DNA from 2 places in the Alteromonas sp. CI.11.F.A3 genome. Region 2 is predicted to be linked to the other one. Evidence: predicted binding sites of a transcription regulator. Region 2 holds the regulator's gene; the other holds the start of a gene.
What was found. Region 2 encodes ArgR, which controls arginine synthesis, uptake and breakdown. Its sites were predicted from a motif close to ANTGAATANNTATTCANT; they were not measured.

Region 1: gltB (glutamate synthase large subunit) is a predicted target of ArgR. The motif match lies at 12,825-12,842, and genes of this name have one in related genera.

The regions. Positions count from the first base shown of each region.
Region 1 covers NZ_CP136708.1:1,166,595-1,183,495, reverse strand. The annotation lists gene R1T43_RS04995 (glycerate kinase) at 1-708, opposite strand, end outside; gene R1T43_RS04990 (sodium:solute symporter) at 720-2,294, opposite strand; gene R1T43_RS04985 (TonB-dependent receptor) at 2,377-4,830, opposite strand; gene R1T43_RS04980 (MGH1-like glycoside hydrolase domain-containing protein) at 5,020-6,315, shown strand; gene R1T43_RS04975 (AGE family epimerase/isomerase) at 6,331-7,569, shown strand; gene R1T43_RS04970 (PH domain-containing protein) at 7,673-9,343, opposite strand; gene R1T43_RS04965 (PH domain-containing protein) at 9,343-9,921, opposite strand; gene arcB (aerobic respiration two-component sensor histidine kinase ArcB) at 10,003-12,360, opposite strand; gene gltB (glutamate synthase large subunit) at 13,011-16,901, shown strand, end outside.
Region 2 covers NZ_CP136708.1:832,730-849,630, reverse strand. The annotation lists gene R1T43_RS03685 (NADH:ubiquinone reductase (Na(+)-transporting) subunit B) at 1-21, opposite strand, end outside; gene R1T43_RS03680 (Na(+)-translocating NADH-quinone reductase subunit A) at 24-1,364, opposite strand; gene fabV (enoyl-ACP reductase FabV) at 1,841-3,019, opposite strand; gene R1T43_RS03670 (FKBP-type peptidyl-prolyl cis-trans isomerase) at 3,431-4,051, opposite strand; gene ppc (phosphoenolpyruvate carboxylase) at 4,285-6,906, shown strand; gene katG (catalase/peroxidase HPI) at 7,012-9,201, opposite strand; gene R1T43_RS03655 (hypothetical protein) at 9,539-10,339, shown strand; gene mdh (malate dehydrogenase) at 10,650-11,588, opposite strand; gene argR (transcriptional regulator ArgR) at 11,821-12,285, shown strand; gene R1T43_RS03640 (TonB-dependent receptor) at 13,043-15,643, shown strand; gene R1T43_RS03635 (type 1 glutamine amidotransferase domain-containing protein) at 15,820-16,503, opposite strand; gene R1T43_RS03630 (TonB-dependent receptor) at 16,685-16,901, opposite strand, start outside.

The sequences.
Region 1 (16,901 bases), 330 kb from region 2:
TATTCTGGGCAACGGTGGGGCGTGCTTCAAATGTTCGGCAATACCACTGACTTCATCCCAACCATATTGCTCTAATATAGCGAGTGCTTCGTCAGGGGTGGAGTTATCTTGTACCGTTAAACCAGACGCAATAAAGGCGGGGTTATCACCCACAACATCCGATATCACCAAAGACGTGTTTTTACCTTTGCTGGCTGCGGCTAACCGCCCACCTTTAATTAATGAAACATGCTTTCGTACCGTGTTCATTTCTTCAATACTGGCACCGCTTCGTAGTAAGAACTTATGTAGTTTTAGTTTTTCTTCAAGAGTAACGCCCTTAGCCGGTGCACAGGCCAGCGCAGAGCCACCACCAGAGATAAGAAAAATAACGTGCTCGTTTTTCGGCACACGGCTAGCGATATCCATTAAGGTATTAGCCGCTATAACACTTTTTTCATCGGGTACCGGATGAGAAGCACTCATTACCTTTATATTCCCAGTTGACCCCGTGGCTTCGTACCCATAACGGGTAACCACCGCGCCGTAAGCATTGTTGCCAAAATAACGATAGGCCTCTTGCGCCATATCGGCGGCGGCTTTACCCGCACCGAGTATGCATACCTTCTCGTAAGGCGAGAAAGCAGTAAAATAGGAGCCAAGACACGCTTTAGGTTTACTTACGTCTACCCCTGACAGGTAAAGCGAGGTTAAGAAATCTTTATTCATAGCACATCCTGTTAGCTAAAAAGTGATGGTAAAATCATGCAGGTTATCACCATGAAAGCGAAAAATGCGCTTAGTAAAATGATGTCTTTCCACGTTAAAATTGAATGGAAAGTTAATTTTTGCAGTGCTACCCCTTTTGGGTGATGTGTAGGCCATGCAATGCTAGTAACCCACGCTACCGAACATGTCACCACGAACCCAATCACGTTCCACCAGAACCAGAAAACCTCGGGTACAAATAACCACACTATGATATTAGTGCCTACGCCAGCGATAAGTCCTAGGTTCACATGGCGCCCTTTTAGCGTTTGACTTAATACTGCCAATAAGAACAGCGCCAAAATAGGACCATAGAATACCGAGCCTACTTTGTTGATAGCTTCAATAATAGTAGGCGCAATATTACCTGCGAACAGTGAAAGCACTAGAGTAATAGCGCCCCACACCAGCCCTGTAAACTTAGCCAGACGCAGGTAGTTAGAATGCTCTAAGTCTTTATTGGTAATGCGACAATAGTCTTCAACGGTAACCGCAGATAAAGAATTAATGGCCGAACTTAGTGAAGACATAGCCGCTGATAATATGGCTACAATCAGCAAGCCGATAAGTCCATGTGGCAAATAATTAAGAATAAACGTGGGCATTAGCCAATCAGGGTTATTGGCTGGAATTTTTTCAAAGAAATCTAAGTTCGTTAACGCCAGCGTACCGACAATAAGCCCTGAAAAGCAGTACAGTAAGGTGATCGGAAAACGTACTATACCGTTTGCCACAATCATTTTTCTTAGGTCGTTTTCATTCCTAGCCGATAAAGCGCGCTGCGCCTGTGTTTGGTCACAGCCATAATAAGATGCATATAAAACAAGACCACCAAATAGCATAGGTAGAAAGCCAAACCCATCACCATTGAAGCCGAATGATGTAAAGTTAATCGCCACTAGACGTTCTTTTGGCACCTCGGCGATAAGCACATCTAGCCCACCTAGTGCATTAAGGCCAATGGCGATACAAGCAATGGTGCCAAGCACTATAATAACCATTTGAATGGCATCAGCGTAAACCACCGCTTTCATGCCGCCTTGAAGCGAGTAAAGCACGGTAATAATACCGGTCAATATTACCGCTTGCCACGCTTCAATACCCATAGTGCCCTGTAGAATGATAGACACCGCATAAATCATTATTCCCGTGGCAAACGCGCGGCTAAATTGAAACACAACGCTAATTAACACCCGCGTTGCGCGGCCAAAGCGTTGCTCAAGGTAATCATAAATACTAACCACGCCCGACTTATACAGTGTGGGCAAAACAGTACCTAGTAGCAATATCATCGCAATAGGAATTGCTAGCTCGTAGGAAAGCCAAATCATGCCCCCACCTTCACGCAAGCCTACGAATGCAGGTGCAGAGATAAAGCTAATGGCAGAAAGTTGAGTCGCCATGACTGAAAGAGTAAGAGGTTTCCAGCCTAATGAACGGCCGCCAAGAAAATAATCACCCTTGCTTTCTTGTTGTCGCATGGAAAAACCCATTACAAGCAAAGCACCCAAGTAGCCAACCACGACAATATAATCTAGTAAATTCATATGCGGTTCTTATTATGCGTTAGTAATAAAAAATGCTGATAGCGCCATACGGAACTATCAGCAATGGGGAGGTCAACGTCGACTAAAAATCGTAGCGTACACGCAGCGATACGCGGCGTGGTAAAATGGGACGACCTACAAAATAAGACTCGCCCGCCGTTTGGCTATTGCCAAGACGTGGAGAACCTTCTGTAACACCATCTGAATCAAACAAGTTCCAAACCGCGATACTGGTTCGAATGCGTTCACCTTGTCCAAGCTCCCAGGTGTAACCTGTATCTAAACGGAACACATGGAAATCATCTAGCTCAACGGAGTTCGCATCATTGGTGAAATTTTTACCGTGGTAGTTGTGATAAAAAGAGATGTCCCAGTCATCTAGCGTATAGCGTAGTGAAGAGTTGAACATAACTTTCGGCTTTCTGCGTAACTCGTTACCTACCACACTTGGATCAGATTCATACTCTGTGAACTCATGGTCGGTGTAGGTGAAGTTAGCATCGAAAATAAGGTCTTCGGTAATATTGTAGCTACCCACTACCTCAACCCCGTAAGCCTCGGTAGATTGAAAAACGGGCACTTCTACAGCAACGCCATTTTCATCATTTACAAAGTCGACTGAGCGGCGATCTTCAAGGTCGGTTTTAAACAGCGCTACGGTACCCACGAAATCGTTGAAGAAGAATTTGGCTCCAAGTTCCGCTTGCTTAACAATTTCACTTTCGTAGGTGCCTGGCTCACCGTTCGGACCGAACGCAACACCACGCAGTTCTGGGAAGAAGAACCCTCGAGAATAGTTGGCGTACACATTGAAGTTGTCTGCCATTTTATACAATGCTGCAACCGAGTAAGCGATTTCAGAATTAGACACGTTGCCATGTGTAAGCGCACCATTACCTGTGACGTTTTGCTGTAAATCGGTATAAAGAGAAGGGTCATCATTTACAATTACTGTTTGGCTTCCTTCGCGTGTTATGGTGCCGTCAATATCTTCCCAGCGAATACCTACGTCAATAATCCAATCGTCGCTTTGCATTTGATCGGCAATATAGAATGCGGTTCTGCGAGCAGAAATAGTGGCATCAGAGAAGCTTATGCCAGGGCCTGTTACCCCGTTTTGGCTAACAATAATGTCGTTGTTGTCGCCATCGGTGATGGTTAAATCAACCAATCTTGCTTGGTTGTTAAATTCACCTAAGTAACGGGTAATAACATTGTTGTCTTCTGCTTCTGAACTAGAAAAGAAGGTACCCACAGTAATGCTGTGAGAAAAGTCGCCTACATCTAAGTATTTCACTAGGTTCAGTTCAGATGAAAAGTCGGTAACCGGTCTGTCTCGGTCCAGAATACGGTTAGCAAATAACAAGTCACCTTCAGGTAACGCAATATCGGTACCAGCATAGGTAAACTGCGCATCTTGAACATCGCCTAAGCCACGGCTTGCTAAATATTCACTCTGCGTTTCGGGTACGTTGATTATACCGTCGCCATCAAGAAATAAGTTAAATTGATGGTCGTAGCTGGCATACTTAGCACGAGCAAGCACGTTGAAATCGTTGCCCAGTTCTTTTTGAAACTCCATAGAAATTGAGCCACCCTGAGTGGCCACACCTTCTTCAATGGGGGTTGTATATCTGCCGTTCGCGGTATCGTAGGATAAGCCAGAAGCATAGAAGGTTTGTGTCGACTCTACTTCGCTACCATCATTACCGGCTACGCGGTCTCGGCTTTGAGAATCCAGCGGTATAGGTAAAAAGAACTGCACTTGATCATCAATAGCTTGGCCATAAATAGTGAAATAACCACTCCCATCATCGAATTCTTTGTGTAAGTTACCGCGAAGCTGATAGCCCTCTGTAGGTAAACCAGTATCAATGGGGCCCTCATCGTAACGATAAAAACCTGATAGGGCGTAAAATAGCCCTTTTTCGTTAAGCGGGCCGCTAGTCGCAAAATCTATTCTTTTACGATTATTGTCTGAAAGCTCAAGTTGCACTGTGCTTTCCGCTTCTTCAGTGCCCTTTTTAGACAGGTAGTTAATGACACCGGCGACAGAACCTTGCCCAAACAAATTAGATACACCGCCTCGCACAAACTCAACCCGTTCAATACCTAGGTCATTTCGATAGTAAACATCGTAAGCGGACGAGTTTAAGCCAAACGCACTCAATGTTGGCGACCCGTCATATAACAAAGGCGTGAATTGAAACTGGCCTGAAGAAGGTAAACCACGAACTTGAAGGTTAGTTGCTACTTCACCTCCACCACCTTCAACTTTAACGCCTGGTACATAACGCAACACATCTGCTTGGCTACTCATCGAAAGCTTTGCCACTTCAGCCTCACCAAGTGAAGTTGTCGATTGCGGCGTTTCGGCAATTAGGCGCGCTCGGCTCGTTCCTGTTACGACAATCTGTTCGTAGTCGACTTTCTTCTTATCAACACTTTCTTCTTTGGTTTGCTGATTTGTGTCTTGCGCTAATGCATTTCCTGCTAATAGCGAAGAAATGGTAGTGGCTAGAAGTAGTTTGTTCACGGTGTATCTCCAATATGTTTTGGCATTTGGTGTTGCTAACGGCTTCCCACTTTGCCGTACATCACCTATTTATAATTAACTTCGCATTTACAATAAAACACATTTTTCTTACTTTCAACCCAAAATGGGTTTATTTTTTTAACTATTGTGTAATAATCATCTTAATTCGAACTCAAGATGGGTATTTAGATGACTACTATCGCCACACAAACTGACGAACAGTTAATTGCTGACGCAAAAGCTACGCTAATTAAAAACGACTTAGGTGGGTACACAGTGCCTACTCACGGCCTTTACCCGTTTCAGTGGAATTGGGACTCTGCCATTGTGGCGCTAGGCTGGCTTCCGTTTGATGAACCTCGTGCATGGGAAGAAACCACTTCACTGTTAAGTGCTCAATGGAAAAACGGCATGGTGCCTCACGTTGTTTTCCACCAGCATTCTGATACCTATTTCCCTGGCCCTGATATTTGGGGTGTTAAAAATAATCCCGACAGTACATCGATTACTCAACCGCCGGTGCTGGCCACGGTTATTCGCCAATTATTCGAACAAACTAAAGATAGAGCGCTAGTCGACTCTCAAATATCGCAGATTGTTCAACAACTTATTGACTATCACTTATGGTGGTATAAGCAGCGCGATCCTGAATACACTGGGCTAGTGGTAAGCTATCACCCATGGGAATCAGGCATGGATAACAGCCCAGCGTGGGATGATGCATTACGCGCTGTACCCAAAGTGGGTTGGGAATACACCCGCCGCGATATTAATCACATCGATGCCTCTGAGCGTCCGCACAAAGAAGAGTACGACCGTTTTCTATACCTTGTAGATTTCTTCCGCAAAATGAATTTTGATGACACGCTGATTTATCAAGACTGCCCTTATCGTGTTAATGATGTAAGTATCATCTCGATTCTGCATCGCGGGACAAAGGATCTCCTTGCCCTATGCGACACGCTAAACATCGATAACAAACAAACGGCCTATTTAGCCCATCGTATGGATTTAACCGAAGCGGCAATAGGTAAACTGTGGTCTGGCGAAACCAGTATGTTTCATAGCTTTGATACCCGCAGCGGCAAACTGTGCAGTGCAAGAACCAATGCTGGATTACTGCCTTTTTTTGCAGGGCTGGTAAACGAAAACCTCACGCCAAAACTTATCGACGTGCTTGATGACTGGCTTACCGATCAACCCTTTGCTATATCGTCAACTCATCCTGAAGATCCTTGTTATGAGCCACAACGTTATTGGCGCGGACCTATTTGGTTACACATTAACTGGATGATTACGCTGGGATTAGAAGACTACGGTTTCTTAAAGCAAGCTAAACAAGTGACCGATGCGAGCAGAAACCTTATTTACACTAGCGGGTTTAATGAGTCTTTCCATGCAGAAACAGGCGCAAGAAGTGGTGGAGCTGACTTTTCATGGACAGCGGCCATGGCACTTTATTGGCTTCTACCCAACCAAGAATAACAAGGTGAGGGAATAATGATGACTTCAGTGACAACGAATAAAACATCTCGCGATCTCGCGTTCTCATCACCGGATTTTCTTAGCCAACATATAAAAAGTATTTTGGCATTTTATGAACCGAATGTTGACGCCCTGTCTGGAGGCTTCCATCAAAACTTTTCTGATGATGGCAGTGTGTTTGATGAAAACACACGCCATTTGGTTAGCTCAACCAGATTTGTTTTTAATTATGCTCGCGCTTATTTAACGTTTGGTGATAGCCGGTACCTATCTAGAGTAGCGTCTGGAATTAAGTTTCTTCGCGAGTATCACTTAAACCCCGAAACTCAAGGCTATGCGTGGGTGTTAAATGTAGAGGGTGTTGAGCACAACGTTAAAGATGCTACCAATCATTGTTATGGATTAGCCTTCGTGATGCTGGCTTACAGCTGGGCATATCGAGCTGGTATGACTGAGGCGAAAGACTATTTAGACGAGACCTTCGCGTTAATGGACACCCACTTTTGGGATAAGGATTACGGGCTCTACAAAGACGAGTTTAATGCTGATTTTAGTATTTGCAGTGACTACCGTGGACAGAATGCAAATATGCATAGCTGCGAAGCGTTAATAGCGGCCTTTGAAGCCACTCAAGACCAGCGCTTCTTAAAACGCGCTTTACTGGTTGCCGAAAATATTACCTTACGCCAAGCAGCAAAAGCTGATAACCGCATATGGGAACATTTCACTTCAAGCTGGGAGGTTGATTGGGAGTACAACAAAGACGATCCTAAAAACCTATTCCGCCCATGGGGTTTTCAGCCTGGTCATCATACTGAATGGTCTAAACTCTTGTTACAGCTTAATCAGTATAGCCCTCAACCTTGGCTGGTTGAGCGAGCGCAAAGCCTGTTTGATGCTGTGATAGATATAAGTTGGGATAGCATAAATGGCGGCATAGCCTATGGGTTTGCGCCAGATAGCAGTGTATGCGACAACGAGAAATATTTTTGGGTGCAGGCAGAAAGTTTCGCCTGTGCAGCAAGATTGGCTATCGTCACACAAGATGATAAATACTGGGATTGGTACCATCGTATTTGGCAATACGCGTGGACGCATTTTGTCGATCATGAGTATGGAGCCTGGTTCAGAATTCTATCGCCTGAAAACGGCAAGTTAGAAACCACTAAAAGCCCAGTCGGCAAAACCGATTACCATACTATGGGAGCCTGCTACGATGTAATGGACGCATTAACCTTTAATGCTGATAAATAGTAGATAGCTGATAGTAGCATTATCACTTTTTAATACCTTGGATGCAGCGGCACACTTTAATACCTTGGGTGCCGCGGCACTTAGCTTTTTAACAACGTTGCCGCTACATCCAAGATTTTCGTTTCGATTCCACTTCAAACAACACATTATTCGCCAATTCATTCGCATAATTTTCAGGTAAAAACGGGACTGAAATAGCGCCAGATGCTAATACAAACTGCACCGTTGCCAGCTTTCGCCTTTTCATAAATACACTTTGCTTTACCACCACCTGCTGAACTTTGTAGGGTTCGAAGCATAAATAATCCACGCCTATGCGCCCTCGCCTTACATAAATGTATTTATCATCACTTGCCACGCCCCAGCGCCACCATCTAAGCGCAATAACACCCAGCAGTACTGCGCTAACAAAGGTGACGCCTGCGGTAATATCTAAATGCTCTATATAGATACCAAATCCAGTACCTACCACGAAAGGAATAGAAAGCCCGGCGATAACCCAATGTAAAATATACCGCTTGCTAATGGGCTGGTAATCGCTACGGCGAATTTTACTCTGCGGCATGACCTCTTGGCTTAATTCATCCGCTTCGTCTTCGGTAACAGAAGGTACAATAAGCCGGTTTGGCGACATTAGCTCATTGGTACTGTGCCCAATTGATGCGTTTTGCTCGAAATACAAGTTCACGCGCTTAAGCATTCTGTCTAACCAATCTTGCTTTGCCGAGATAACCTGAATGCGAGATGCCCGCATACTCACTTCTTGTTTGTTCAATAAACCACTTCTACGGATGTACCTGTCATGCTGACGAGATAACGTATAGTCGTAAAAGGTAAATAACGCGCCGCCGATACTAATAAGTGCCACTATTGCCATAGCCATCATCAGCATGACAAAGGCGTACAAACCAAACTGCCACCAGGCTATGGTTTGCTCACCAACCAGCTGGTTTAGCTGCAAGCCCTTTTCAGCCAACCATTCCGATAGATAGCCAAAGGCATTGTCGTAAAAAGGGGCTGCGGCGCCTAACAAAATCCATACTCGGTTGTTGGTAATGCCGTGAATGACAATATCGGTGATAGAGCGCCTGTTGAGTACGGTTTCGCCATCTCCATTGGTCTGTGAATAACGCTTGCCTTGATCGCCATTAACCGCACTATTAATAGCGCTATAAGCATTGGCAACTGCAGTGCCGTGATTTGTATGAGAACTGTCCTCGCTGTCTTCTACAAACTTGTGGTCTTGATGCTCGGCTAGTACCTGCTTTCTTAGCGCATGGGCATAGGCCAAAGGAACGGCAACTATTTTGGCCTCTTCTCCGGCACTTCCCGCGGTATCAAGTATCACCAGTGCAAAACCGAACGGTCGGTAGTAGAAAGGTAATTCAATTTTTACATTCTGAATGCGCCAAAAAGGCAGATTAGTATAACTTCTTGAAAACACCCCACTGTGAATTTCAACGTGCTGATTGTTTACTCTAAAGCGGTACATAAAGAAGCTAACAACACCGCTTGAAAAGAAAATAATGAGAATAGCCGCAATACCTAATAGGGTGTTTGGCGATTGAATGTTATCGGTAATATTGGCCGTTACGGCAATGGCGGGTACGGCATAAATAGCGCCTTGCGCCATATTTTTAATGCTGCGAAGGGTGAAATACGCAATGGCGATGGGTGAAAGTCTTCGCCAGTTTTCGCCGGTGTCCACCTTGACGGCTTGCCCTCCCGCCCTGCTTTCGGAAGGCTTCGCTGTGTCTACTTCGGGGGAAGCCACTATTTTGCACTCACATCTTTATGATCGAGAATGAACTGCCTTAATCGCTCGGCCACTTCCACCTCTATACCTGGAATTTCAAATGTGTGGGTGGCGCCACCAGCTGAAAATACCTGCAAAGAAGCTAACCCCGCTAATCGGGCTAGCGGCCCTCTTTTCAATTCAACGTGTTGAACACGCAATATAGGTTGGCAAGACAACGACCTAAATATTAAGCCTGACTGCAAGCTTAGGTCTTGTTCACGTAGGGCATATTTAATAAGCGGATCGGCAAAGAAATGATAGGTCGCCCATAAACAACCCAATACACAAATTCCTATAATAATGTATGGATACGCTATGGCTAGAGGTTCGGGCAGCATAAAGAAAGACTGATAACGTAATGCGCTTGCAACCATGATTAAAACAAACGCTATGCCAAAAGCCAATGAGATATTAATAACGCGGTAACGCGGAGAAATAGCTTCTAAATTAAGTTCGTTAAGTTGCGGTATGTCTGATGCAGTCTTGTGCTCATTAGTTGTTACAGCGTTTAGCTGAGCATTGCTAAACGTCTCGTTGTCGGTGCCCATTGTCATTACGTCTACCCCTTGTAAACTAGCGAAATCGACTTCCAAATAAAAACGGGGCTTAATCAGCCCCGTTTTTTGTTAAACGATTTAATCGTCTACCCGCTGCTGATTAAGCCACTCTTGTAAGGCTTTCATATCGTGCTGAACGGCCATTTGCAACTCTTCAACCCAATCGTGGACGTTCTGCCACCACGTAGGGTGGTCACCCTGTTGGATTTGATTAGCAATACGCTGTACACGTGCAAGCCCTACAGAGCCTGCCGCGCCTTTAATCTTGTGTGCTTGTGAGCACACTTCAGATTTTTCATCGGCACTTAGGCTTAACTGCAAAATTTCCATGTATTCAGGCATTTTTTCCTGAAACACTTTAACGCTTGCCCGCACCATGTCATCGCCTATTGTATCCACTAACATCTGGAGCAAGTCCATATCTAAAATGTTACTTAATATTTTGCTAGGCTCTGGTGGGCGCTCTACCTGCCCTTCAACTTCTAACGGTGCAGGTGGCGCATGGAATAACTCGTTAAACACCTCAATCACACGAGACTTCTTAATGGGCTTGGCAATAATATCGTCCATGCCGTTCTGCAAATACTCTTCCCGCTTTTTAATCACATTTGCAGTAAGTGCCACAATAGGCGTTTGCATCACTAAGTCTTCTTCATGCAGCGTACTGGCCACGTCGAAGCCGGTCATATCAGGTAATTGAATGTCTAACAGTATTAAGTCGTATTGATTCTCGCGGGCTTTATCAATAGCTTCTTGCCCTGTCATGGCCACATCCACCTTTTGCCCCATTTTTTCAAGTAAGGCTTTGGCAACCATCACGTTAAGCTCAATATCTTCTACCAACAGAATATTCAAATCGGTAACTTGAAGCTGCGCCACTTGCATAGGCTTTTTCGATATTTCTACCGGTAGCTCTATTTCAAAGCGCGTACCTTTACCTACCACACTGGTAACCTTGATATTCCCCTTCATTAAATCGACCATTTGCTTACAAATAGCCAAACCAATACCGGTACCCGTGGCTGATTGATGATCAGGGTGGTCAACTTGATAATACATGGCGAAGATTTTTTCTATCTCTTCTTCAGGTATTCCTACCCCAGTATCTTCAATCACAAAGGTGACGAACGCTAAGTCATTTTCAGGTTTGGTGGCTTCAATCGATAAACTTACGTGACCTTTTTGGGTAAACTTCACTGCGTTAAACAGGATATTCCACAAAATTTGGCGCAAGCGCGTACCGTCTACTTCAACCAACCTTGGAAGAGGTTCTTTAATTGTCGTTTTAAGTTCTAGCTGTTTATCACCGGCTAACAGTCGAATAATACTGCTTAGCTCTTCGGTAAAATCTCGAAGCGATACGGTCTTCAAGCTCAGTTCAACTTTGTCTCTATCTAGCTTATCAAGGTCGATAATATCGTTGAAGATATTACCTAGCGTGATAGCACTGGCATAAATGGTACTTACCCAGCTAAATTGCTCTTCACTTAATTCGGTATCGCGCAGCATTCTACTTAAGCCAACAATACCGTTTAGCGGCGTACGTAGCTCGTGGCTAATCGTGGCGATAAAGCGCGTTTTATCGGTACTGGCTTTCGCTGCTGCATTTTCTGCTTGTTTACGTTCAGTCATGTCTCGACCAAATGATAGCAAGCCTAAACGGTTGCCTTCTTTATCGAAGAATGGAACCCGCTTCATTTCGAAGTAGCGGCGGCGGCCATCGGCAAAGCGTAGCCATAACTCTTCGGTAATACTGGCGTTTGTTTCTAGTACTTCGTGATCACTGGCAACAATTTGGCGTGCCAAGTCTTCTTCATAAACATCGGTAGGGGTTAAGCCCAACAGCTCCTGCTCTGTTTTACCGGTCATGAGTTCTGCTATACGGTTGCAACCAGCAAAGCGCCCTTCTTCGTTTCGGTAGTAAATAAGATCTGGCGAGGCATCAATAATTGAGCGAAGCAAGGTAGATAAACGACGGGCTTGCGCTTCTTGTTCAGATTTATCCTGAATTTCACGCTCTAAGTCTTTAAATAAGGCTTCACGCTCTTCTTGCGCTAATTTACGCTGCTCAATTTCGTGATTTAATTGGCGAATATTAGTTTGCAGTTCACGGTTAAGAAAAACATCTTCTTCTCGCAAGCGCTCTAATTGGCTCACCACTTCTTTAAGATTGGTACGTGAATTTTCTAACTGTTTTATCAGCTCGCTAAAAAAGTACAGCACCCAAGGTGCCGAAAGCATGGTGAGGATAACCGCGCTGATAAAGTCATCAGGTTGTACCGCACTGCCCATGCTTACGCGAATGACGTAAGAGCCACCAAGTGTGAAAACCAGCGACAGCACCACGAACAGAATACTTAACTTAAGCGTACCGAAGCGCTGCACAAATTGTGCAAAGCGAATAGCCCAAGAGTCATTTGGAGAATCTGAATGCATGAACGACTTATTGTTAGGATTATTTTCAGCATATCCTATCAGGCTTTATGCGTTACGGAAATGCTCACGAGGTCCGACGCGCTTGATGAGCAATGGCGCGGCAAAATGAATCTTGATTACACGGTGCATTTTTTGTACAACGCATTGTGATTCTGGTATCGTGTAATAAAGGCTTTACAACTACATAAAAATACAGCAAACACGCCCTTGACTAGATATTAAACTCCTCTATGTGAATTTTTATTCATTATTGGTGATTTAATGATACTTGCTATAATTACATTGCCTACCAATAAGACGATATATCGGGTTATAACAAATTTATTACAAAGATGAATTTATAAGTTTAACACTATGAAAATAGTGAAGATTTTAAACTATATGCTAAATCTTTGTTATACCCCCTGTTTTAGCGTTTGATTTTACATATCAATATAGGTATTTTGTACGCCCCGCAAAGCAATAATGCATAAAAATGCGGAACACGACTGGAATCCTCTAATAATAAATAACGACAAGAAAAGGCGCATAGAGCGGTAATAGTGCCAGCTCGACAAAAGACGTCTGAACAATGTTGTGATACGCAATACCTAGGCGCATCTACACGCAACGCACACCTTGCCCCAGTCAAAGGTTGAAGGAGTTAAGAGATGAGTTTATACAACCCCAACGATTCCCGGGATAACTGTGGATTTGGCTTAATCGCCCATACCCACGGAGAAGCTAGCCATGCGCTAGTTGAAACTGCTATTCACGGTTTAGACCGTATGCAGCATCGAGGCGGTATTGCCGCTGACGGGAAAACCGGAGACGGCTGTGGTTTACTACTGCAGAAACCGGATGCGTTCTTCCATACTATCGCCGCAGAAAATGGCTGGAAACTCAGCAAAAAATACGGCGTTGGCATGATCTTTCTAAGCCAGGACCAGGCCCTTGCGCAAACTGCGCGTGAGGTGTTGAATGAAGAACTTGAAAAAGAAACCCTTAGTGTTGTTGGCTGGCGCGAAGTGCCTGTCGATCGCTCTGTTTTGGGTGAACTTGCTCTTACCGGCGTGCCACAAATAGAACAAGTATTTGTGAATGCACCAGCAGGTTGGCGCAAGCGCGATCTTGAACGCCGCCTTTATATGGTGCGTCGACGCGCTGAAAAGCGCCTTGAAAGCGATCCAGACTTTTATGTTGCCTGCCTATCTGGTTTGGTAACGATATATAAAGGCTTGGTAATGCCGAAAGACTTACCAGCCTTTTATTTAGATTTAGCCGACGAGCGTTTAAAAAGTGCTATTTGTGTATTCCACCAGCGCTTTTCAACCAATACGCTTCCACGTTGGCCGTTGGCTCAGCCGTTCCGTTTCTTGGCCCACAATGGTGAAATTAACACTATTAAAGGTAACCGAGATTGGGCAATGGCACGTGCATCTAAATTTGCTACGCCGCTTATTCCTGATTTGAAAGAAGCAGCCCCTTTCGTTAATACCGAAGGTTCTGATTCATCGTCACTTGATAACATGCTTGAGCTATTTTTAGCCGGTGGTATGGATTTATTCCGTGCCATGCGTTTATTAGTGCCGCCTGCATATCAAAACAACAAAACCATGGATAACGACCTACGTGCATTTTACGAGTTTAACTCAATGCACATGGAACCGTGGGATGGCCCTGCCGGTATCGTATTGACGAACGGCCGCCATGTGGCATGTAACCTTGACCGTAATGGTCTTCGCCCTGCCCGCTACGTTATCACTAAAAATGGCTTCATCACTCTTGCCTCAGAAGTGGGTATTTGGGATTACGAAGAAGCTGACGTTATTGAAAAAGGCCGCGTAGGCCCAGGTGAAATGCTAGCCGTTGATACCTACACAGGTAAAATCTGGCGTTCCACTGAAATTGATGAAGATTTGAAAGCGCGTCACCCTTATAAAGAGTGGCTCGATAAACATATTCGTCATTTGACCCCTATTGAAGAACTAGATGCTTCACTGATTGGTAAGCGCGTTTTTGATGACGACACCATTTCAGTATTCCATAAGCAGTTCAGCTATAGCTATGAAGAAATTCAGCAAGTTATCAAGGTACTTGCGAAAGACGGACAAGAAGCCGTAGGCTCTATGGGTGATGATACGCCAATGGCGGTCATGTCTTCACGCCAGCGTACCGTTTACGATTACTTCCGTCAGCAGTTTGCACAGGTAACTAACCCGCCTATCGATCCGTTACGTGAAAACCATGTAATGTCGTTAGCCACCTGTATCGGCCGCGAACAAAACGTATTCAGCGAAACCTCAGGTTATGCAGACCGCGTATTGTTTAACTCGCCAATACTTATGTATACCGACTTAAAACAGCTACGTGAATTTAACCCTGATAACTACTATTCAGAAGTGGTTGAACTTCAGTACCAACCGCAAGAAGGTTTGAAGAAAGCCATCGAGCGTATTTGTAACGAAGTAGAACACTTAGTTAAACAAAAGCGTGCGGCGTTCGTGATTTTATCCGACCGCAACATCAGACAAAACCGCTTACCTATTCCAGCTGCTATGGCCGTTGGTGCAGTACAGCGCCGTCTAGTTGATAAATCACTACGTTGCGACGCGAACGTAGTCATTGAAACCGCCAGTGCCCGTGACCCACATCACTTTGCCGTACTCATAGGTTTAGGTGCTACAGCGGTATATCCGTTCTTAGCCTACGAAACCATTGAGCAGCTTTGTGAAAAAGGCGAACTCGACATTTCACCAATGCAAGCCACATTGAACTACCGTAAAGGTATTAATAAAGGCTTGTACAAAATAATGTCGAAAATGGGTATCAGTACCGTGGCGAGTTACCGTAGCTCGAAACTATTCGAAGCGATTGGTATTAACGATGCGGTAATGGAACTGTGTTTCAGAGGTGTTACCTCGCGCCTTCAAGGTGCCGATTTCGACGACTTCCAACAAGATACGGTTAACCTAAACCGCGTTGCTTGGTTGAAACGTAAGCCTGTTGATCACGGTGGTTTGCTTAAGTATGTACATGGCGGCGAATACCATGCGTACAACCCAGATGTAGTTAGCACACTGCAAAAAGCAGTGATGACCGGCGAATACAGCGATTACCAGCAGTATGCAAAACTGGTTAATGAGCGCTCTCCTGCGCACATTCGTGACTTGTTAGCGCTAGACCCACAAAACGAGCCTGTTGATATTAGCGAAGTAGAAAGCGCGCAGAACTTGTTCCCGCGTTTCGATACCGCTGCTATGTCTATTGGTGCATTAAGCCCTGAAGCGCATGAAGCCTTGGCTATTGCTATGAACCGCTTAGGCGGGCAGTCGAACTCAGGTGAAGGTGGTGAACATCCATCACGCTTTGGTACTGAAAAGAACTCAAAAATTAAGCAGGTTGCTTCTGGTCGCTTTGGTGTAACACCGCATTACTTAGTCAATGCGAATGTTATTCAAATTAAAGTGGCTCAGGGCGCGAAGCCTGGTGAAGGTGGTCAGTTACCTGGCGACAAAGTGAATAAGTATATTGCTCAGCTGCGCTTCTCAGTGCCTGGTGTAACCCTTATTTCGCCTCCACCGCATCATGATATTTATTCAATTGAAGATTTAGCCCAGCTTATCTTCGACTTGAAACAGGTGAACCCTACTGCACTGATTTCAGTGAAGTTAGTGTCTGAACCTGGTGTAGGTACTATTGCTACGGGTGTAGCAAAAGCCTATGCAGACCTTATTACAGTATCAGGCTACGACGGCGGAACAGGCGCAAGCCCACTTACGTCGGTTAAGTATGCTGGAAGCCCGTTCGAATTAGGTTTGTCTGAAACACAACAAGCCCTAATTGAAAACGGCCTTCGCCATAAAGTACGCGTACAAACTGACGGCGGCCTGAAAACAGGTTTAGACGTGGTTAAAGCCGGTATTTTAGGTGCGGAAAGCTTCGGTTTCGGTACGGGCCCTATGGTGGCGTTAGGGTGTAAATACTTACGTATTTGTCACTTGAACAACTGTGCGACCGGTGTAGCAACACAAGATCAAAAGCTGCGTGACGACCACTTCATTGGTTTACCAGACATGGTAATGAACTACTTTAAGTTTATCGCCCAAGAAGTACGTGAAATTATGGCCGCCCTTGGCGTGACTAAGTTTGACGACCTTGTTGGCCGTACTGAGCTACTTAAAGTGATAGATGGTGTGACTGCGAAGCAAAACCGCCTTGATTTAACGCCATTGTTGGTAAGACCGAAAGCAGGTGAACATACCCGTCTATTCTGCTCACAAACTACCAATGAGCCCGTTGATAAAGGTGTGCTTAACGCACAAATGTTAAAAGACGCGCAACAAGCAGTAGTTGATAGCGAATCTATTGAATTGAAGTACCCTGTGCGCAATACCGACCGCTCGGTTGGTGCATTGCTATCAGGTGAAATTGCCAAGCACCATGGTAACCACGACTTTGAAGATACACCGATTAAAGTGAATCTTACCGGTACTGCCGGCCAAAGTTTTGGTGTGTGGAACGCGGGCGGCTTGCACATGCATCTTGAAGGTGACGCAAAC
Region 2 (16,901 bases):
TAAATACGCTTTTAAACCCATGACTAACCCTCTTTCTCAATCGTGGTCAAACAGTCGCGTAAAATCGGGCCGTAGTTGTATTTGCCTGGGCATACATAAGTACACAAAGCCAAATCTTCTTCGTCCAACTCTAAACAACCCAATGTCTGAGCACTGTCACAATCACCAGAAATCAAGTCTCTAAGCAAAAGCGTAGGAATGATATCTAGGGGCATAACGCGTTCGTAATTACCAATTGGCACCATAGAGCGCTCAGAGCCATTGGTTGTTGTTGTCATATCAAACTTCTTGCTGCCACCTAAGTGACCAAGATAAGCGCGCGTAACAGAATGCTTGTCTGAACCAGGTGTGATCCAGCCAAGGAATTTCTTCTCGCGACCTTCTTTAAGCAGTGATACTTGGGTGTGGAAACGACCTAGGAAGCCGTGAACACCTTGTGCCGTTACGCCGTTTAACACGGAGCCTGAAACGACACGTACGTCACCGTCTTGTTGTTCGTTTGCTAGCAACTCTTCTAAATCAGCACCGATAGAGGTACGAACCAGGCGAGGGTTTTTAGCAGATGGACCGCCGATAGCAATAACGCGGCGTGTGTCTAGCTCACCAGTAGTTAGCAATGCGCCAAAGGCCATTACGTCTTGGTAGCTAATGTGCCAAACCGTTTTGTTCAAGCCAGCAGAATCCAAATAATGGATATGTGTACCTGCTAAGCCTGCTGGGTGTGGTCCACCGAATTCTTCTACGTCTACTGCGGCATCGCCAGTTGCTACTGATGAGCCCGCTGCTTTACAAACGTAAACCTTGCCGCCACTCAACTGCGTTAACGCTTTTAAGCCGTTCACGAAGTCATCGTTGCGCTCAGCAATAATCACCGCTGGATCCGCGGCTAGCGGATTGGTGTCCATTGCTGTAACAAAGATTGAATTTGGTACCGAGTCAAGGGCTGGAGATTTGCTAAATGGACGCGTACGTAACGCTGTCCACATACCTGACTCAACAAGGATTGATTGGAGTTGCTCCCGCTCAGTACTGGCGATTTTGTCTGCAGCAATTTTATCAAAGCTGACTGCATCGCTGCCGCTAACTTTAACTACTACTGATTGCAAAACACGCTTTGCACCACGGTTTACCTCTACCACTTCACCCGCAGCTGGAGCAGTGAACTTAACGCCAGGATTCTTTTTGTCTTCAAAAAGCATCTGGCCTTTTTTCACTACATCGCCAACTTGGACGTGCATGGTAGGGCGCATACCCACATATTCTTCTCCCAGAATGGCAACGCGTGAAACAGCAGACCCTTCAGTGATCTCCTGCTTCGGCGCTCCCTCTATTGGGAGGTCGAGACCTTTCTTGATTTTTATCATATGTAATCGCACTACTCTAATAGAAATACTCTTTTGCATGACCGCAGAGAACCCTGCTTATCAGCATGCAAAAGCGTACTATTTTTAAGGTGTAGAACACCTTTAATATTTAGATTGACGGAATTTACTTACTGTTACGGTCAGCCTGTTATGAAGCCGTAACTTACATTCCAAATGTATAAGCGACGTTATACGCCTTTTCTTTTATAGACCAACAGTGAAAATTCACACTTATTTTTGTTGTTGTATTACTGCAATTAACGCTGTTGTTGAGTAGGAGTAGAATAGACCCCTACTTAATTTCGGGATTTTAGCATTAACCGAGCGGTTTGTGCCACGCAAATCATAGATAAAGAGCAACTTTTCTATAATTTAATGTAAACCCCATTTACGTTTAAGTAGTAAGTAAACAACGAAAAAGCCGTCTGATTCGACGGCTCTACTCAATATTAGGCTTATTTAAGTATAGTAAACCTTTACCATTTCACGAGTGGGTCAATATCCTGTTCGTAATCAACACCTTCAATATCAAAACCAAACAGTTTTAAAAATTCGTGATGATAACCAGCATAATCGCTTAGCTCATGAAAGTTCTCTTGGGTCACTTTGTCCCATAAGGCTTGAATCTTAGCTTGCGTAACGTCATTGGTTTCAATGCCGTCCATGCGATAGCGGTTTGCCTCATCTAATGTGGGCGTATCACCAAATAGACAGGTAGAGAACAAACCATGAATTTGTTCAATACAGCCCTCATGGGTGCCGTCGCGCTTCATCACTTCTTGCATTAATGAGATATACAGCGGCATAACAGGAATAGCAGAGCTGGCTTGCGTGACCAAGGCTTTCAACGAACTGACATTCGCTTCAACCAATAATTCGGTATTTTTGCCAATGATAGCGGCAGCGGCTCTGTCTAAATCTTCTTTCGCTTTTCCAATGGTCGCTTGACCATAGATAGGCCAAGTAAGGGCTTTACCAATATAAGTGTATGCCGTGGTTTTACAACCTTCAGCCAATACACCCGCTTCGGCAAGCTTATCCATCCAACGCTCCCAATCTTCTCCGCCCATCACTTTAATGGTGTTTAAGATTTCGTCGTCGTTTGCTGCCTCTAACGTAACATCATGTACTTTATCTTTGTCGGTATCGTAAGTTTTGGTAGTGTACTCACGCCCTACGGGTTTAAGGGTAGATTTGTATACCACGCCCGTATCTGGGTCTGTTCTGCGCGGTGACGCCAAGCTATAGATCACAAGGTCGACCTTGCCCATATTGGCTTTAATCTTATCTATCGTTTGCGCTTTAATTTCATCAGAAAACGCATCACCATTGATAGTGTCAGCATAAAGCCCTTTTTTAGACGCCTGCTGATGGAAGGCTGCAGTATTGTACCAACCCGCTGTACCGGTTTTACGTTCTGTTGGCGCTTTTTCGAAGCAAACGCCAAGGGTTTTTGCACCATAACCAAATGCAGAAGTAATACGCGATGCCAACCCATAGCCGGTTGAGCTGCCAATAACTAGCACGTTTTTAGGGCCATCACCTAAGCTGCCTTTCTCTTCAATATAGGCAATTTGTTGTTCTACTGACGTTGCACAACCCACAGGATGTGCGTTTGTGCAGATAAAGCCTCTCACTTTAGGCTTGATAACCATAATCATTTTCCTTTTTTAAGCGTGCGCCTATTGTAAACGTGCAAAGGCTTATAACAACTCGGAGCAGATGACACTAACTAAGCACCGAACACCTTATTCATCAAAAAGATACACATGTACAAACGGGTAGCGCAGTTCGAAAGCGGTTTTTTAAATCTATATCGAAAGAATATCTTGGAACGCTATGTAATGTATACGAAAACAAAAGTGATTAGCGACTATTGCGCTAGAAGCAAATTAATAAGCGAGGGTTGAAACAGAGGGTTGAAACAATATTACGAACTGAAAATAAGTAAGGCCGAGACAGGAAAGTGAAGTGTGAAATGTGGCGTTGAATATGACGTGGAGTGAATCATGACTACACATGAATAAAAAGGTGAGCCCCCACAAGAGCTCACCTTTTTGTGTGAATTAACCTAAGATATCAAGCAATTCAACATCAAAAATTAACGTGCTGTAAGGTGCGATTGCTGCACCAGCACCTTGTTCACCGTACGCAAGATCGTGTGGTACGTATAAACGTAGTTTAGCACCAACTTTCATAAGCTGTAGTGCTTCAGTCCAGCCTCTGATCACGCCGCCAACTGGGAATTCAGCCGGTTGACCACGATCGTAAGAACTGTCAAAAACGTCACCTGAGGTAAGTGTACCGTGGTAGTGAACGCGAACTGTGCTATCTGCAGTTGGCGTTTCGCCATCGCCTTCAGCCAATACTTCGTATTGTAGGCCAGATTCAGTCACTTGAACTTCTTCACGCTTTGCGTTTTCTTCAAGGAATTTTACACCCTCTTCGATAACCGCTTTGCTTGCTTCTTCTTTCTCAGCTTGCATACGCTTGTGAATTTCGCCGAATGCATCACGCAGTGCGTCGTTATCAACTTGCGGAGCTTGACCCGCGAAAGCATCTTTTAAACCTGTCACTACTGCGTCAATCGCTAAACCTTCGAAAGGGTTAGATTGCAATTGTTGACCCATTTGAAAACCAATGCCGTAACTTGCTTGGGTTTCTACTGTGTTGAATGTATCAGTCACAAGAACTCCTGAAATTAAATTACAAATGCAGTACAAATTTCAAACAAACCGCGTTTCACGAATATGTTTCTGCATTTTCCGGTGCAAGAGTGTAGCACACCAGAATTTATCTTGCCTTGAGCATTAAATAGATGGGTGCAAATGGAACAAAATATTGTAAATTATAACGCAAAGTGGTTTTACAACTTGTTAAGTACTTAGTATGGTGAAGGCCATATAATTGGGAGGATAGCATGCACACTCATTACGATGCTGAACTAAAAGATACAGTTAGATACCTTGGCAAAACGCTAGGTGAAACCATCAAAAACCAATTAGGCCAAGAGTGGCTTGATCGCATTGAGAAGATTCGAAAAGACGGCCGAGCGTCTTATCAGGGAGACACGAGTTGTAGTGACGAACTGAAAGAAACTTTCAAAACGATGACCGACAGCGACTTGTTGACGGTAGGTCGTGCATTCGCACAGTTTCTAAATCTAGGTAATATTGCTGAGCAAGAATATAACAGTGCCATGAACGTTGACGCGTCTATTGATGCATTGTTTAAGCATCTAGATAAAGCCGAACTCACGGCTGATAAAGTGCAAGAGGCAGTAGGCAAATTAAATATCGACCTAGTGTTAACGGCACACCCTACCGAAGTAACACGTCGCACCCTTATTCATAAACACAAAGAGTTAGCAGACTGCCTACAAGAAGTTCATCAAGAATCACTCACTGGCGCAGACAGAAGTAAAGTTGAAACCCGTGTTGCTGATTTAATTAGTCAGGCTTGGCATACCGAAGAAATTCGCTCTGTGCGCCCTACCCCTGTCGATGAAGCTCGCTGGGGATTTTCAGTTATTGAAAATTCACTGTGGGAAGCCGTTCCTGACTTCTTGCGCGAGTTAGATGGCCGTTTGCAAGAAGACTACAGTGTGTCGCTTCCGCTAGATGCTTCACCGGTACAATTTAGTTCTTGGATGGGCGGTGACCGCGATGGCAACCCGTTCGTAACCTCTAAAGTTACCGAGCAAGTATTATTGTTAGCGCGTAAACGCGCCGCGAAACTTTTCGCTTTAGACTTAGACCGCTTGCAAGTTGAGTTGTCTATGTACGACTGTAACGACGCACTGCGAGAAAAAGTAGGCGATGCAAACGAACCTTATCGCGCCCTACTTCGCCCATTACTAGACCGCTTTATAGCTACCCGCGATGGTATTGCTAACTATTTGGCCGGTAAAAACCCTGATACGTCGAACTGGATTGAAAGTAATGACGAGCTATTAGAAGCCCTACTACTTTGCCACCAGTCACTTATCGATTGCGGTATGGGTGTGGTAGCGAAAGGCTTATTGCTAGATACCATTCGCCGCGCTCATGTATTCGGTATTCACTTACTTCGCTTAGATGTTCGTCAAGATTCAGAACGTCATGCTGATGTATTTAGCGAGCTGACCCGTTACCTTGGCCTTGGTGATTACTCACAATGGAGCGAAGAAGATAAACAAGCCTTCTTGCTACGTGAGCTTGGCTCGAAACGCCCGCTATTCCCTGCGCAATGGGGTGCATCTGATGATGTGAAAGAAGTGCTTGAAACGTGCAAAGTAATAGCTAAGCATAGCGAACACGGTTTTGGTATTTACATTATCTCAATGGCGAGTGAGCCATCAGATGTACTTGCGGTTCAATTGCTGCTTAAAGAAAGCGGTGTAGATTGGCCAATGCCAGTAGCACCTTTGTTCGAAACACTTGATGACTTAAATAATTCGCCAAGTGTTATGCGCAAATTGCTTTCTATCGACTGGTATCGCGGTTATGTGAAAGGCCGTCAGTTCGTAATGATTGGTTATTCAGATTCTGCCAAAGATGCTGGCGCACTAGCGGCAGGTTGGGCTCAGTATCAATCGCAAGAAGCGCTTGTGGCTATTGCTGAAGAGTTTAACTGCTCACTTACCTTGTTCCATGGTCGTGGCGGTACAATTGGTCGTGGCGGTTTACCTGCACACGCGGCTATTTACTCGCAGCCTCCAGGTTCATTGGAAGGTGGATTCCGCGTAACCGAACAAGGCGAAACTATCCGTTATAAGTTTGGTATGCCTAAACTGGCTAAACGCAGCCTAGGCATTTATGCCAGCGCGATAATTGAAGCCATGTTGTTCCCACCCCCGGCGCCAAAAGAAGAGTGGCGTGAACTTATTACCACTATGGCGGGGCAAGGTCGTGATAACTATCGCGGCACAGTACGCCATGATGAAGATTTCGTGCCTTATTTCCGCGTGGCTACGCCTGAACAGGAACTGGGTAAGTTACCCTTAGGCAGTCGCCCTTCTAAGCGTAAACCACAAGGTGGTATCGAAAGTCTGCGTGCTATCCCTTGGATATTTGCATGGGCACAAACGCGCCTTGTATTGCCGTCATGGTTGGGTGTAATGCGCGCTATCGATAGCGTGAAAAATGCCGAAAATGAAAAAGTCGTGAATGAAATGTTTGCCGAATGGCCATTTTATCGTTCGCGCCTTTCAATGCTGGACATGGTATTCCATAAAGCGGATCCCCGTATTAGTGAAGCCTACGATGAGCGCTTAGTACCAGAAGAGCTTAAGCATTTCGGTGCAGCACTTCGAGAGGAGCTCAAAGAAAGTATTGCCTCATTACTGAAGCTTACTGGTGAAGACGACATTATGAAGACCGATCCGCTAGGCAAAGAGTCGATGGAAATTCGCGCCGCTTATTTGCAACCGCTTCATTATTTACAAATCGAGTTGCTAGACAGAATTCGTAAAGCAGGTGATGATGTACACAATCCTGATTTGGAGCGTGCCATGATGGTAACTATTACAGGTATCGCAACCGGTATGCGTAATACAGGTTAATACCTAAATTAATAGATACATAATCATGCTATTGAAACAAATAGCACAAATAAAAAAGCCCGCGTAAAGCGGGCTTTTTAGTGAGTTTATATTACATACTGAATGTTAAGCTTGTAATTCAAAGCGATCAGCATTCATCACTTTAGTCCAAGCACTAACAAAGTCTTTAACGAACTTCTCTTTGTTATCGTCTTGCGCATAAACCTCAGCGTAAGAACGTAATATAGAGTTTGAACCGAAGACTAAGTCAACACGAGTAGCTGAATAAACTTGCTCTCCAGACACTCTATCTACAATACCGTACGTGCTTTTACTTGTGGGCTTCCACGTGTATTGCATATCGGTAATAGTAGTGAAAAAGTCATTCGTTAGTGAGCCAGCACTACCGGTAAACACCCCGTGTGCAGTGCCTTGGTAGTTCGTGCCCATTGCACGCATACCACCTACTAACACCGTCATTTCTGCAGCGGTTAACCCAAGCAATTGTGCTTTGTCTAACAGCAGCTCTTCTGCTTTAACTACATAATCTTTTGGTAAGTAGTTTCTGAAGCCATCGGCCTGCGGCTCTAGCGGAGCAAAAGAATCAGCATCCGTCATATCATCAGTCGCATCACCACGGCCTGCGGCAAAAGGAACCTCAGCACTGAAACCAGCTGCTTCAATGGCCTTCTCTACACCTACATTACCGGCCAACACTATGGTATCAGCTAGACTTGCACCGGCGGCCTCAGCAAGTGGTTTTAACACCGACAATACCTTAGCTAGTTTTTCCGGCTCGTTCGCTTCCCAGTCTTTCTGAGGCGCTAACTGAATGCGGGCACCATTAGCACCGCCACGTAAGTCTGAACCGCGGAAGGTTCTAGCACTGTCCCACGCCGTAGATACCATGTCACCAATACTTAGGCCAGAATCCGCAATACTCGCTTTTAATGCACTCACATCGTAAGACGTGCTGCCTGCTGGTACAGGATCTTGCCAAATAAGTGTTTCTTGTGGCACTTCAGGACCGATATAACGTACTTTTGGCCCTAAATCACGGTGAGTAAGTTTAAACCAGGCTCGAGCAAACACTTCACTGAAATAGTCTGGGTTGTTGTAAAACTTCTCAGAAATTTCACGATAGATTGGGTCCATTTTCATGGCCATATCGGCATCGGTCATAATAGGGTTATAACGTTTTGAAGGGTCTTCAACATCAACAGGTTTGTCTTCCTCTTTAATGTCGATAGGCTCCCACTGCTCTGCACCCGCTGGTGATTTTTTTAATTCCCAGTCGTAGTTAAGGAGTAATTCAAAGTAACCGTTATCCCACTGAGTAGGGTTGGTTGTCCACGCACCTTCAATACCGCTTGAAACCGTATCGCGGCCTATTCCACGTGATTCGTGATTCATCCAACCCAAGCCCTGCTCGGCAATATCAGCGCCTTCTGGATCAGGACCTAAGTTTTCCGCACGTCCGTTACCATGGCATTTACCCACGGTGTGACCACCGGCTGTAAGTGCGACAGTTTCTTCATCGTTCATCGCCATACGGGCGAAAGTTTCACGAACGTGCAATGCGGTTTTAAGTGGATCAGGTTTACCGTTCACCCCTTCAGGGTTAACGTAAATTAGCCCCATTTGCACAGCAGCTAATGGATTTTCCATTGTTTCTGGGGTTTCAACATCGTTGTAACGCTCATCACTTGGCGCTAGCCATTCTTTCTCAGCACCCCAGTAGGTGTCTTTTTCTGGGTGCCAAATATCGGCGCGACCGAATGCAAAACCATAAGTTTTAAGCCCCATGCTTTCATAAGCAACAGTACCAGCAAACACTAAAAGGTCGGCCCAACTAAGCTTGTTCCCGTATTTTTTCTTGATTGGCCACAATAAACGACGCGCTTTATCAAGGTTAACATTATCCGGCCAAGAGTTGAGCGGCGCAAAACGTTGATTACCCGTAGACGCACCACCACGACCATCAGCAATACGATACGAACCGGCGGCGTGCCAAGACATTCTGATCATAAGGCCACCGTAGTGTCCCCAATCTGCTGGCCACCATGACTGAGAATCCGTCATTAGCGCAATCATGTCTTTTTTCAATTCATTAAAATCGAGAGATTTAACGGCCTCGCGGTAATTGAAGTCATCACCCATTGGATTTGTCTTTGTATCGTGCTGATGCAAAATATCTAGGTTAAGCGCCTCAGGCCACCAATCCATATTTGTACTGCCAGTAGCTGTCAGGCCGCCGTGCATAACAGGGCACTTACGCCCTGAATCATTTACATCGCCTAGCTTCGCGTTACTCATATTTGTTACCTCTTGCTGTTCGACAAAGGATTTCATCAATACAATCTATTGATTAGCATTGTTTCATTCTAGTTATTAGATAATGATTTCTACAGTGAGTTTTTTCGATGCTGACGAATAGGTTTAACGATTAGAAAATCATTAAACCTTACGTTGAGAAAACAAGACCTTATAAATCTATCCATCAATATACTCATGTAGAATTAACTAAAGAAAGCGTAGACAATGATTATGAGTTTTCTAGGTCTTTTATCTTACTTTTGTAAAACTCTATTGATATGTCGTAGGATAAAGCCAATCGAATTCAGTCGTTAATCCTTAAGACAGGACGTCTCATTTGAACAGACTACTTGCAAGCCTGACTCTCACCTTTTACTTGGCGCTAACGTCTATGTTGGCGCAATCCGAACCCCTTACTATGCCCCCTGGGTTATGGGAGGGCGTCAGTGAGTCTGACTATAAGTATAAGTTACTCCAGATAAATGAAAACGGGGAACACTTCCTGTTTGAAGCTGGCATAGGCAATGCGTTTCGTCATATCCGACGGCTACCATTTGATAATGAAGATATAAAATGTAGTACGCTAAATTGTGAAGTAACATTTCCTTCGTTTGATGAAGGGTATGTTAAACATCTAATTTTATCTCCCTACATAGATACCGGTTACAAAGTATTAGAATCGACTACCCGTAAAAACGGTAAACCTATCTTGAGTAACACCTACCAATTGGACAAGCAGAAGAACCAATCTTCCGTGCGCAACTTTATAGATATATACCGAGACTCAATAGAAGAATTAGCCAACTCGGCTACTGAAGATATTTATGGCTTGTGGGTGGGAATAATGCGCATTAGTGGTAAAAATGAGCTCATAAGCATTGAGATTTACCCAAAAAAAGAAGGCCGTTTAGTCCGGTTTATAAATGGTAGCAGTTATACCAATCAAACGAGTTTCAACCCTGAAGATATTCATAAGGAAGGAAGCGTATATACCGTTAAAACATCACATCCCACCTTTGCCAACTCCCTCCTGTTTATTTTTCCAATAGCAGATTCTCTAAGCGGCTATGCTTATTCAGTTTATAAGGACAAACCACTAGAAAGCATGGCGTTTACCTTATATAGAGTTCGCAATTAAGTCCCTTACCACGCCCAACTAGAACAGCATCGTACGCCTGAGTGTGAAGTTAGGGTCGATATACGAGTTGAAATTAAATAAGTAGCTCCTCCCTTGCCAAGGATGCGGTGGCGGAGCCTACATGGAAGTATTTACGGCGTGGCTATTATGCGGGTGCCATAAACAAAAAGGCAGGATTAGTAAGCGCGTAACAAACTGTCAGCAGCATGGATGCTGCTGCCAAGCCTCCATGGATGGATACTCGGCGTGTTTGTGTAGAGCTTACTAATCCTGCCTTATACATGGGAGCAGCGCTCCCATATTCTTAGCTTTAGCCAGTTACGAAATCTACGCCTAGCTTGATATCGCCACGAAGGCCTTCAAGCATGTCGTTTTTCGCTTTTTCTTCAAATGCGCTTAGCTCGCCGTATGGCAAGATTTCTTCAACACCGTTTGCACCAAGGCGAACAGGGTGAGCGAAGAATGCAGCATCGTCGCTGTCGTCAGTTTGAACGTAAGTGTATTCAACTACGTTCTCACCTTGCATTGCTGCAACCAATGATAAGCAGAAACGTGCAGCTGCTTGACCCATAGATAGGGTTGCAGAACCGCCGCCAGCTTTAGCTTCAACAACTTCAGTACCCGCATTTTGGATACGAGTAGTTAGGCTTGAAACTTCATCATCAGAGAACTCAACACCTTCAACTTGCGAAAGCAAAGGAAGAATAGTTGTGCCTGAGTGACCACCGATTACCGGTACGTGTACAGAAGCAACGTCTACGTCTTTAAGCTCAGCAACGAAAGTCTCTGCGCGAATTACGTCAAGGGTAGTAACACCGAACAATTTGTTCTTGTTATAAACGCCTTTCGCTTTAAGCGTTTCTGCAGCAATTGCCACTGTTGTGTTAACTGGGTTAGTAATAATACCAACACAAGCATCTGGACAGTTGTCAGCAACACCTTCAATAAGGTTCTTAACAATACCAGCGTTGATGTTGAACAAGTCTGAACGATCCATGCCCGGCTTACGCGGAACACCAGCAGGAATAAGAACAACGTCTGTACCTGTTAATGCACCAGCTAGGTCATCTTTACCGTGACCGGTTACTTTTACTGCAGTTGGGATGTGGCTCAAATCAACAGCTACACCAGGAACAACTGGCGCTACATCATAAAGCGCTAGTTCAGAACCAGCTGGCAATTGTGTTTTTAACAACAAAGACAGCGCTTGGCCAATACCACCGGCAGCACCTAACACGGCTACTTTCATACCATTTCTCCTATGGGATTGCTCACGTATTTAAACGGAACGTCACACTAATGCAACGCGGGGGAAAACTCAATCATCTGATGGTCTTAATACGGCCATTTAAGGCATTTTTACGTCGATATTCACTATCATGCATGATTATGCAATTAAATTGCGCAAAGGTCACCTGTAAGGCACAATATAACATATATGATTATTTAACTTATTACCGCTAACTGATGTGCAGGATGCTATGGCCAACGCAAAACAAGAGCAACTGATTAAAGCCTTTAAAGAAATTTTGAAAGCGGAAAGCTATGGATCTCAAGGTGAAATAGTGGATGCCCTTAAAACTCAAGGTCATGACAATATTAGCCAGTCTAAAATTTCTCGCATGCTAAGTAAGTTTGGTGCGGTACGTACCCGCAATGCCCGCGGCGATATGGTGTACTGCCTGCCGCCTGAGCTAGGCATGCCTACGGCTAAAAGCCCGTTAAAGCAGCTGGTTCTCGATATTGTGCATAATAATGTGATGGTAATTATTCGCACCAGCCCAGGTGCGGCGCAGCTTATTGCTCGTTTACTTGATTCATTAAGCAAAAAAGATGGTGTGCTCGGTACCATTGCGGGCGACGATACCATTTTTATCGCCCCAGCCGACGTGACACTTATTGAAGAGTTGCGCCAACGGGTAGAAGACTTATTCGAGAACGTGTAAGGCACCGCCTTAAGTTTTGAACAAAAAAAACCGCCATCACAAGATGGCGGTAAAGAATTTGTACCAGGGAGATACAAAACAACTTGGTAGCTGTGCATTTAAATTATCACAGACTTAGAAAAGAGTAAGAAAAGAAAAGTAAAGAATTCGAAAACTAGAAATTAATTATAAAATTCAAAAACCTTCCTTAAATAAAAAAAGCAAAATTTAAAATTAAATAATATCACCATCACTAAAAACCGCCTCTTATTCACCAACGTATAAATTCTGAAACCCAAAACAATAACATTATCATTAATTATAATTACAGAAACTTTCTCTCACTTTTTTACCTGTACTGAAACGCTATCCCCCACTTTTACTTCAAGCCAGATTTACCCACACTGAATCTGCGTAAAACCTGCGCCGATTCTTCGCCAGGCCTACACCATTTGCACACAAAACCTGCACACTATTTACACCCTCACATTATTTTTTATTTCTCTTTTAATTAATATTTAGCGTTATCTTTAAATAAATATTAAGAGAGATAAAAGCAATAATTATTTTACCAATGTATAGAACCGTAAAGGTTTCATCACTCTGCGTATAAATAAAGTAAATTAGGTCTAAATAGAACAAATTATACACTTTGTAAATTGCCAAACAGCACGACGAAGTGCTTAATTCTCCCGACAGAAAACATCTGCTCAAAATAAAAACTAATAAACGTCTTTGTAATTACAACGTGTAATCACCTTCGACAAGGGGAATTAAAATGTTTAACACCAATAAACTCAGCACTGCTGTGAAGCGCGGAATAGTACTGGCGGGCTCCGCTACCATGTTTGTCGCGCCAATGGCCCTCGCACAATCAGATGACGAAAATTCAGCTGAACCTGTAGAAAAAATTCAAGTTACTGGCTCTCGGATTAAACGAGTGGATTTAGAGTCAGTTTCTCCGGTCACTGTTATTACTGCTGAATCTATTGCGTTATCTGGCGATACATCGGTAGCGCAAGTTTTACGTAACTCTTCAATTAACACCTTTGGTTCGTTTCGCGGCCAATCTGGTTACGGCAGCGGTGCTTCAGCTTCAAGCGAAGTAAACTTGCGTGGTCTGGGTGCAGGCGCAACACTCGTTCTTATGGACGGCCGTCGCCTTCCTGGTTTAGGGTACGATGGTGGTTCATCTTCTGATATGTCGATGATCCCGATGTCGATTGTTGAGCGCATTGAAATTCTTCGCGATGGCGCATCGGCCATATACGGTTCAGATGCTGTTGCAGGCGTAATTAATATTATTACCAAAAAACAGTTCGATGGCGTAAATGTAGGTTATAGCTTTGAAGATCCAGGTGCTGACGGTGGTAATTCCAGTAAGTACAATTTTTCTGCTGGTGTTACCAGCGACAAAGGCAGCATTGTATTCATAGCCGAGCATGAAAACACACAAGAAGTTAGCGATGTTGCGGTATCAGGTGACTATGCACTAAATAGCTATTCAACCTATAGCCCAGTGGCAAACTTCTACGATTCAGATGCAGGTGAATTTCTTTACAACGAAGATTTGTGTGGCGATGTAGCAGATACGTCTGTTGAGTCAGACCGTTGTGGTTACTATTACGGCAATACCACATGGCTATACGGCGCGACTGAGAAAAACTCACTGATGACAAAAGTGGAATATGAGTTGGCAGAAAACTTACAACTCATCACTCGCTTCTCTGCAATGCAGACATCTACAGATACGCGTTATGCTGCTACCCCGGTTTCTACATCTTCGCTAACTATCGACGCCGATAATGCAATGAACCCATATGGCCAAGACGGTTCGGTTTATTTCCGCACCTCTAGCTTGGGCACGCGCGATACTAAAACTGAAAAAACCACTTTTGAAATGGTTTCAGGCCTTGAAGGTTATACTGAAATTGCTGGAAACGAGTGGGACTGGCAAGTTTATTACCAGCGCACATCAGCAAAAGAAGAAGTATTCGGTTACAACTTGGTTAATGACACCGTTGTACAAGATTTAATTGATACTGAGCAACTCGATTTATTCAACGTACAAGGCCTTAGCACCGATGATTGGTATGCTTATAACGCTGAGCTTTTAACCAACGCAGATCATACTGGTACATACCAAACTACCCAAATGCGCGACATCATTGATGGGAGCATTTCAGGTCAGCTTTTCTCAAATAACTTCATGACAGTGAGTGCTGTGTTTGGCGCTGAGTACTCGTACCTTGATTTTGAACAGGTATCTGATCCTGAATCGGGTTTGGGCATTATCTCGGGCGGTTCTGGCGGTGACGACGTTTACGCAAGCCGTGAACGACAGTCTTACTATACTGAGCTTGCCATTGAATTACCTCATGAAGTCGAAGTCTCAGCCGCGCTTCGTTACGACGGCTACGAGCTTGAAGGCGATACGGGTGCTAGCATCTCAACCTCAGAGTTCTCAGATACGGTACCCAAGCTAGGTATCAGCTGGCGTCCAACTGAGTCACTATTACTTCGTGCTAGCTGGGGAGAAGCTTTCCGTACTCCGACAATGAGTGAAATGTTCGCGACCATTTCTTACGGTTTCCCAGATGCCTACGACTCCTACTACTGCGATACATTAGGTAACCCAGGTAGCGATGACAGTTACTGCTCATCGGGTCAACAGCATCTAACCTACTACGGTGGTAATCCAGACCTTAGTCCTGAAAACTCTGAGTCACTTACACTAGGCGTGGTTTATGATGTAACGGATGATTTGTCACTTGAAGTGTCTTATTACCAGTATGACTATGAGAACAAAATTGAAGACATCGATGTTGAAGACTTAATTGCCGCAGACTTAGATGGGACTTCTAGCAGTATCGTACGTGATAGCGATGGTAAAATTACGTCTATTACATCGGGCTATACTAACTACTCAGAAGTGACAACAAACGGGTTTGATATTACTGCCAACTACGACTTAGCAACTGAGATTGGGGATTTTGGGGTTAACCTTGAGTATTCTCATGTGTTTAGTTACGAAGAAGAAGGTACTGAGTGGGCGGGTGAATTATTCTATCCTGATAACCGCGCAAACCTGACTGTAGATTGGACAGACGGTGATAAGTGGACTGCCTCTTGGAGGACACTATTCATTGGTGCCAACGGAGAAACCTTTTACTCCTCTTACGATTATGCGGATAACTACTTTAAACATAACGTAACGGTTTCATATCACGTAAACGATAACGTTAAAGTATCAGCAGGCATCGCTAACCTTACTGACGAGCTGGAAGAATACTTGCCCGGCGAATGGCGCGGTTTCGATGACACACTTTATGACCCACTAGGTCGCACTATGAGCTTTAACGTTCAAGCTAGCTTCTAACGTGTAACTTACGCAAAAACGCCGCTTGTACTATGTTGTATCCCCTGTCTTCTGAGATACAACACAGTCAGCGGCGTTTTCTTATTTCTGCCAGTATAAACGTTCTATAAAACTGGCGCACCGGCTATTGTTTAGTCGGTGTGGACTAAGTAAGTAGTGTAAGTGAGTGAATTAAACTACGACAGTAGCTTAATAAGCGCTTCTGCTGCGGGTCCTGATGATGCTGGGTTTTGCCCCGTCACCAAAAGACCATCAACACACACTTTAACGCCAAAGTCCTCTGTACTCTCGTACTTACCGCCCTTACTAATGAGTGCATCTTCAACTAAGTAAGGCACAACCTCGGTTAATTCCATTGCCTCTTCTTCACTATTCGAAAAGCCAGTAACGGTTTTCCCGTTAATGAAAAATTCGCCATCGGCACGTTTTACTTCTTTAAGCACGATAGGCGCATGGCAAACAGCGCCTACAGGCTTCTGTGCTTTGATCATATCTTCAATTAGCATTGTGGAGTGGGTATTGTCAGATAAGTCCCACAGCGGGCCGTGGCCGCCCGGATAGAACACAGCATCAAACTCATCTGCTCGAACATCTTCCAACACAATTGTTGAAGACATTGCGCTTCGTGCTACCTCATCTTTTGTATAACGGATAGCATCGTCGGTCATGGCATCATCTGCCAAGCTATTGGGGTCGATTGGCACTTGGCCGCCCATAGGTGAAGCTAAGGTGATGGTATACCCTGCATCCTTGAACGCGTAATAAGGTGACGCGAACTCTTCCAGCCACATTCCTGTTTTATTGCCTGTATCACCTAATAATTCATGTGAGGTCATTACCATCAATATATGTTTCGACATAAGTTCTCCATGTGAACAATTCATTTAGTTATTCGTTCGTATGGCGACAATGGTTAGATCAGAAAAAGAAAAGGAATGCGATGAGAAACATAGAGAGAAGTTGATTTACAAGATAAAAAAAATGCCACTTCCAAAATTGGAAAGTGGCATTTAACACTACAACTGTTTTTTAAACTGTTGCTTAGAAGCGGTAGTCAATACCTACACGCATTTCCCAAAGTGATGCATCACCCTGACGACTTTCAGGAGATGATGTACCTAGCGCAGCAGTATTGAAGTTAACTTCTTCCAAAATACCCCATTCATCATTGATGAAGTTGGTGAAGTTATTCATTACGAAGTAAACCTGAGCTGAGTGATCTTCACGGAACGCAGGAATATTTTGTCTAACTGCGATA